Regions from separate parts of the Thalassospira sp. MCCC 1A02491 genome, predicted to be linked through region 2. Evidence: riboswitches for the same ligand, from Rfam matches in the RefSeq annotation. Region 2 holds a riboswitch; the other holds the start of a gene.

Region 1 (3,766 bases), on a different contig from region 2:
CGGGCCGCGTTTCTGGGGGTGTTTCATCCGGCATTTCTGGATGTGCATCGTGAAACCGGAAAGCTTCTTGAACTGCCGCGAATTGGCGTGATCAAGGGCGGGGGCGGCGAAGCAGAGCGCACACCGTTCAAACATGTTGATCTTCGGATGCTTGATAACGGCGAGCTTTGCGACGTCCGATGGCCGGCACTTTTGCCAAAAACCGAAAAAGAAATCGACGATCAAAGCCCGGTGACTCTCAAGCACTTTCTGGCTGTTTGGCGCGGCGAGGTCGAGGATGCCCCGGCCGAAGCCAGGATCAAGGGTAGTGCGGCGATGGCGGCATTCCTTGCGGGCAAAGCCGATTATATGGACGAAGCCGAAGCCCTTGTGCAGGGATGGTGGGATAATCGCGATCGCGATATCGGTTGATATCGCGTTTTCGCATTGAATGATTTTATGAAAGCGGGACGGATTGCCGTCCCGTTTTTCGTTCTAGAATGACGAGCCGGGTTCTTTGAGAAACGCGATTTCTTCTGGCGTGGATGTCCTGCCAAGAATGTCATTGCGATGCGGATAACGCCCGAACCGGTCGATGATTTTCTTGTGTTTGATTTCAAAGCCGTAATTGTGTTCAAGCCCGGGCTGATCAAACAGGGTCATGGCAATTTCATGGATCAATTCGGATTCTGAATGCATATAGGGCATATACAGAAACGCCCGCTGTTCTGGTGATCCAAGTTCCTTGTCCTTGCCCAAGGATACGGCTTCCTGTGCAAGAACAAGCGCGATCGGATCGGCAGCAAATGATTGCGGCGTGTCGCGATACATGTTGCGCGAAAACTGATCCAGAACGATGATTTCGGCAAGGCGCCCCGATGCGGTGTTGCGCCATGTGAAAAGTTCACCGGCAAGGGCCGCGGCATGAATGTCGGAAAATCGTTCGGCAATGTGGGTGTCAAGTGCAGTATCCTTGATAAACCATTGCTTTTGTTCGAGTTCCTTGAACCAGAAGTCCAGGACTGTTTCAGGAGCCATCATTTCCAACCCATCCCATGTAAGGCCAATCGCAATATTGTGCGATGTGTCTGCTGATCTTTGCCGGGGGAAGGGCGAAGGTCAAGCAATGGCGCGAAAAGATAATCCGTTCGGATGCGGGCAAAGAGTTGACAGGTGTTTGCCGCCCATGGAATATGAACGCGTCTTGGGTGTTGATCCATTGGATCGGCTTAAAAGGGAACGTGGTGCGTTACGACAATGCCACGGCTGCCCCCGCAACTGTAAGTGGTCCGAGCATTACCTATGCCACTGGTGACAAACCGGGAAGGCGTAATGCTTTTGAAACCACGAGCCAGGAGACCTGCCTTTGACTGCCGGACACGGCTTGTCCGGTACTGAACTGTTGGACGCCGGGGTGAGCGTCAGGTTGCAGGGAAAAGGCGGTCTCGTCGTGAAACCGGTATCTTGCTTCCAGCCATCCTATCGTTCTTGATCCTAACTCTGTGCGTCGGGAAACTTTTCTGACGCGCATCGTTCGTGAAAAGAGACGATTACATGTTTAAAACTCTTGGCAAGCTTGCGATTGCAAGTGCCTGTTTCGCGTTTGCGTCACAAAGTGCGCATGCCCATTTTCAATTGGCCTATACACCGGAAGTCAATGTGACCGCCCCCGGCGAACTGCCGGTGAAACTGATATTCTGGCATCCGTTCGAAAACGGACATGTCATGGATATGAAAAAGCCGGTGGCGTTTTACGCAATCCATCGCGGTGATAAAATTGATTTATCTTCAACACTTTCTGAGGTGACCTTCACAGGGAAGGAGAATACCGCCAAGGCGTATGACGGTACTTTGACCCTTAAGCGCAGTGGCGATTACGTGATGGTGGTGGTGCCCGAGCCCTATTACGAAGAAAGCGAAGATATCTTCATTCAGCAGATCACCAAGTCCTATGTGAACCGCAACGAAATCCCGACCGACTGGATGGAGGCACAGGGACTTGTGACCGAAATTCTGCCGTTAAACCGGCCGACCAACATTGTCGCAGGTTCGACCTTTACCGGTCGGGTGCTGAGCAACGGTGAACCGGTATCCAGGATCGAGGTTGAAATCGAATATATGGCAGCCGAACCCGATATGGACCGCAACGCGCCCAAGGAACCGACAGCAGGACCGATGCCCGGTGGGGCGATTGTCGCGATTACCGATGCCAACGGGTATTTCACGTTCGGGATCCCCAAGGCCGGATTTTGGGGTTTTGCGGCTCTTGGCAGTGGGCCGGACAAAGAATTTCAGGGAAAAGAGCTTTCACAGGATGCAGTCCTGTGGGTTCGCGCCTATGATGTGCAATAGGCTTGGGGACAAAATAGATGCATATTGTTGACGGGGCACTGGCCCCAGAGGTGCTGATTGGCGGTGGCGTGCTTGCAGTCGCGGGGCTTGGACTTGGATTGCGCAAACTGCCAATCGATAAAATTCCGGCGACGGGGGTGTTATCGGCGACGTTCTTCGTCGCCTCCCTGATCCACGTGCCGGTCGGTCCGTCGAGCGTGCATCTGATCATGAGTGGTCTGGCCGGGCTTGTGCTTGGCTGGACCGCATTCCCGGCACTTTTTGTCGGGCTTTTGTTGCAGGCCATCTTTTTCGGATTTGGCGGTTTGACCGTGTTGGGGGTCAATACCGTCAATATTGCATTTCCTGCGGTGATTGCCGGTTTCATGTTTCGCGGATTGGTGTCGCGAAGCAATCCAACCTTTGCGGCAATCTGGGGCGGGTGTGCCGGTGCGCTTTCAATTGCGCTGACCACCTTGTTCGTGGCCATTTCCCTTGGTCTGAGCGGGGAAGGGTTTGTACCGGCGGCCAAGCTTGTTTTCTTTGCCCATATTCCGATCATGGCGGTCGAAGGTCTGGTGTCTGCAGCAGCGGTTTATCTGATCATGAAGGTCAAACCGGCCTTGCTGATCGCCGATGCCCAGATCAGCCGATATGACGCACAAAGCCCCGCGATCCTGGCCGAACAGGTGAACGAGGCCAACAATGGCTAAGCTTGCAACTGGGGTGTTTCTGGCAGGCCTTCTGTTCGGAATGCAGGCCGCCCAGGCCCATAAGGTGATTGCATCGGTTTTTCCAAGCGGCACAGCTGTCGAAGGGGAGATCGGGTTTTCCAATGGCGATATGGCTGCGGACACGCTGGTTGAAGTTTTTGACCAGCAGGGAAACAAGATCGATGAAATCAGAACGGATTCTGACGGTTTCTTTGTCTATACGCCAAGCCGGAAAGTTGACCTTGTCTTTCGGGCCGATCTGGGGGCTGGGCATGTTGCAGAAGCCAGTTTTGATATTGCCGACCTGACGGGAATTGCCGGGGCAGGCAGCATTGACGCAGTTTATTCGGATGATAGCGCTAACATCACGGTTGATGGGGCAGTTGTCGCGGATAATGCAACCAAAACTGCAATTACCCGGGAACAGGAAGAAGTCATTGCCGCGATCGTTCGCGATGAATTGCGGCCATTACGTCGGGAAATTACCGCCTATAAGGAAAAGAACGATCTTCAATCGATTCTGGGCGGTATTGGTTATATATTCGGGTTCTTCGGGATTGCCTATTATCTGGCAGCAAGACGTTTGAGAGCCAAAGCAACCAAATCATGAGCCATCTTTTCGGGCATGACCAACCATTAAGCGTTCAGGCAGGCGGGCAACGACCGTCTTCCTTTGTCGGATCGTTTGATCCGCGTGTTCGGGTGGTGGCGGCCTGTCTGTTTTCGGTGATGGCCGTTTCCCT
Region 2 (3,766 bases):
TTTGGCCGGGGCGTTCGGAACCCAGAATGCCGCGATGTTATCGTGGATTTCATCGTCGGTCGGGATTTCGATCAACTGTACGGCACCGTCATTCCAGTCTTCCTGGGGTTCGACCCACAGGCTGGGGCGACGGTGATAGCGCACACCATCAAGATAGTTCTTCACATCGCGGTCACGCTGCATCAGGCCAAAACCGCGCGGATTATGATCGGCAAAGGCCGATGCGCGGATGGTTTCGGGGTTGTTCAGCTGTCGCCAGATGCGTTCGCCACTGCCGGTCCACAGTTCCAGACCATCGCTGTCATGGACTTCCGGGCGCCAGTCAAACCGGAATGATTTGTTCTGTTCGGAATACCAGAACATGCTGGTCAGCGGCGCGATGCCAAGCCGTTCGATATCGCGACGGACAAACAGATGTTTTTCGATATCCATCGTCACACCCTGCCCGCGATAGAGCAGGAATTTGTATGCGCCCGTAATGCTTGGCCCATCAAGCAGCGCATAGATGGTGACCGGGTCTTCGGCATTTTTGGCCGGTTCGATAAAGAACTGGCGGAAATCGGGGAATTCTTCGGGTTGGGATGTGGCGGTATTGACCGCAATCCCGCGCGCGGACAGGCCATACTGGCCTTCATCACCGATGGCGCGGAAATAGGATGCGCCAAGAAACGCCGCCCAGTCCTGGGTTTTCCAGTCATCACGCGACAGTTCTTCATGAAGGCGGAACCCGGCAAAGCCGCTGTTTTCGGGCAGCTGGCGGGCAATACTGTCGGCTGGCATGTCAAAGTAATCGGGTTTATAGATGACTTCGCGTGCCGTGCCGTCTTCCAGAAGATACATGTGCACGGGCTTGGCGAAATACATGCCCAGATGGAAAAACGTCACCGGATAGGTGCCTGATCCATCGGAAAACGGCGAATGGTCGCGTTTGTAATGCAATTTGCCATGGGTGTCGTAATCGATCCGCCCGACAATTTCCGGGTTGGGGGCGACTGGCGGCTCATAGGCGGCCTGCGCCATCGATTTGGCACGCGCAATCAGATCGGCAAAATCAAACGGCTGTCCCGCACCAAGGTCAAGCCCTGGTACTTCTGCCAATGCATGCTGATAGATCGACATTCCCGGCAGGATAAGACCGGCTGCCGCGATGGATTTCAAAAAGCGTCTGCGTTCAACAGAAGTCGTCATGTGCATCATGTTCCAATGGTTTCATTTGTCGGCAAGCATACCAGACAGTGTGGAGGTAATCGGGATGAAACATGGCAAATTCAAGGTCGTGTCGACTGCAATTTCTGCATGGACCCCTGTGTAAATGCCTCTGGTCATCTGCCAATTTCCTTGACCGGGTTTGGGCTTTAATCTAACGGTCAGATGTCGGTATCCGGATATCGGATAAAGGGAATTCGATCTGGGCTGCGTGCCCATCAACCGAAGCTGCCCCCGCAACTGTAGGCGGTGAGCGTTTTTCTGACCAATGCCACTGGGATGAACCCGGGAAGGCCAGGAAAAGTGCTTTGACCCGCGAGCCAGGAGACCTGCCGACATGAATGCGACGGACCGGGCGGGGTGCCCCGGAGAATGTCGGCATATGTCGCGGTTTCCGGCAGTTTTTTGTAAATGCGCCTGAATACCGATCCTGACATCTTCCGCCATTTCCCGACACTTTTGCCAGTCCCTTGACGATAGTAAAGTGTGTGTTATGTTATAACATAACATTTGCGATATGCTGTGCAGTGGCCGGTAATTGCCGACCCTTGCCGGTATGTCTTTGAAAGGAAGTCAAAGTGATCAGTCACTATAAACATGCGCTGGCAGTCGGGGTGTTTGCTGCCGGTTTTATGATTTCGGCCCCGTTTGCGGCTGCGACGGAATATCCGCTTGCCATCGAAAATTGCGGCAGCACGCTGCACTTTGATGCGGCCCCCGAACGGGTTGTGTCGCTTGGACAAAGCACGACAGAAATCCTCTATTCGCTGGGGCTGGCCGATAAGGTCAAAGGCACCGGGGTCTGGTTTGGTCCGGTCATGGATGAATTCAGGGATGTGAATGCGTCCGTGCCGCGTCTGGCTGATAATGATCCGGGCTTTGAAACCGTGGTTGCGCAAAAACCGCAACTGGTCGCCACCCAGTATCAATGGCATGTCGGTCCCAAGGGCATTGTTGGCACCACCGAACAGTTCAATGAACTTTCGATCCCGGTCTATACCGCACCGGCCGATTGTGTCGGCAAGGACAATGCCGGCGGGGGCGACGGGGTGCGCCATGACCGTTTCTCCATGGACCTGATTTATCGGGAAATTTCCGACCTTGCGCAGATTTTCGATATCGAGGATCGCGGCGCGGCCCTGATTGCCAGGTTGAAAGATCGTGAAGCCCGGTCCCTGGCACAGGTCAATGCCAGCGGGAACAGCAATGTTTCGACCGTTTTCTGGTTTTCCAGTGCCGAGATTAAAAGCGATCCCTACGTCGCGGGCAAAAACGGGGCCGCGGGCTATATCGCGGAAAAACTTGGCGTAACAAACATCATCGACAGCGACGAAGAATGGCCGACCGTGGGGTGGGAAACCATTGCGCGCGCCAATCCCGATATCATTGTGATCGGTAAAATGGGCCGTCGCCGTTTCCCGGCAGATGATTGGGAAGTCAAAATGGACTTTTTGAAAACCGATCCGGTTACACGCCAGATGAAAGCGGTTAAAAACGGCAATATCGTTGTGATGGATGCGCAATCGATGGACCCGACAATTCGTCTGATTGACGGTATTGAAACGCTTGCCCAGGCTGTCGAACGCCTGAGTGCCTCGAACTGATTGCCCAACCCGATGGCGCTCGATATGCCCGGAGACTTCAATGTTTGAAAAAACACCCCCTCAGCCCCCCGCACGATCGCGGGCGGGGCGGGCATATCTTGCGCGAAGCGGTGCCGCCGTGGCGGCTTTGATCCTGCTTGCCGCTGTGGTTGCAATCGCTGCTGCCAAGGGGGAAACACACATTCCCCTTGGCACGGTTCTTCAAACCATTGCCAATCATCTGTGGCAGGCGGGCTATGAGATTGATCCAATCGATTCCGGGATCATCTGGAATTACCGGATTTCGCGTGCACTTGTGGCTGCGGCCTGCGGGGCGTCACTTGCGTTGTCGGGGGCCGTGTTACAGGCGCTTTTGCGCAACAGTCTGGCCGATCCCTATTTGCTGGGCATTTCGGCGGGGGCATCTACCGGCGCGGTCAGTGTTGCCATTCTTGGTCTTGGGGCGGGGATGGTTTCGCTGTCACTTGGCGCGTTTGTCGGTGCGCTGGTGGCATTCGGGTTTGTCGCGCTTTTGGCCATTCCGGCCGGTCGTGGTGCAGGCGCGATCATTTTGGCCGGGGTTGCCGGATCACAGCTTTTCAACGCCCTGACATCCTTTATCGTCACCAAGGCAGCAACCGCGGACGAGGCGCGCGGCATCATGTTCTGGTTGCTTGGCAATCTGAGTGGTGTGCGCTGGGACGATGTCTATCTTGCGCTGCCCGTTGCGTTTGGCGGGCTGGTTGTGTGTCTTTGGTATGCGCGCGCACTTGATGCTTTTACCTTTGGTGTGGAATCGGCGGCATCGCTTGGCGTGCCGGTGCGCCGTGTTTATGTGGTTCTGATTGCGGTGGCGGCATCCATGACGGCTGTGATGGTCAGTCTTGTCGGTTCGATCGGTTTTGTCGGTTTGGTCATCCCGCATGCGGCACGGTTCTTTGTCGGGACCCGGCATGGGCTTTTGCTGCCGGTTTCGG

What was found. A riboswitch is a leader RNA that binds a small molecule or an ion and turns the genes downstream of it on or off. The one in region 2 is predicted to bind cobalamin.
Region 1: linked by a shared signal. The riboswitch ahead of AUQ42_RS11185 (DUF4198 domain-containing protein) and the one ahead of AUQ42_RS01970 (ABC transporter substrate-binding protein) in region 2 are both predicted to bind cobalamin.

Annotation. Positions count from the first base shown of each region.
Region 1 covers NZ_LPVX01000029.1:311,807-315,572, reverse strand. The annotation lists gene AUQ42_RS11195 (glycosyl transferase family protein) at 1-411, shown strand, start outside; gene AUQ42_RS11190 (DUF924 family protein) at 475-1,020, opposite strand; cobalamin riboswitch at 1,169-1,362, shown strand; gene AUQ42_RS11185 (DUF4198 domain-containing protein) at 1,534-2,331, shown strand; gene cbiM (cobalt transporter CbiM) at 2,349-3,023, shown strand; gene AUQ42_RS11175 (cobalt ABC transporter permease) at 3,016-3,633, shown strand; gene cbiQ (cobalt ECF transporter T component CbiQ) at 3,630-3,766, shown strand, end outside.
Region 2 covers NZ_LPVX01000003.1:109,723-113,488, reverse strand. The annotation lists gene AUQ42_RS01975 (glucan biosynthesis protein) at 1-1,188, opposite strand, end outside; cobalamin riboswitch at 1,359-1,558, shown strand; gene AUQ42_RS01970 (ABC transporter substrate-binding protein) at 1,785-2,810, shown strand; gene AUQ42_RS01965 (iron ABC transporter permease) at 2,851-3,766, shown strand, end outside.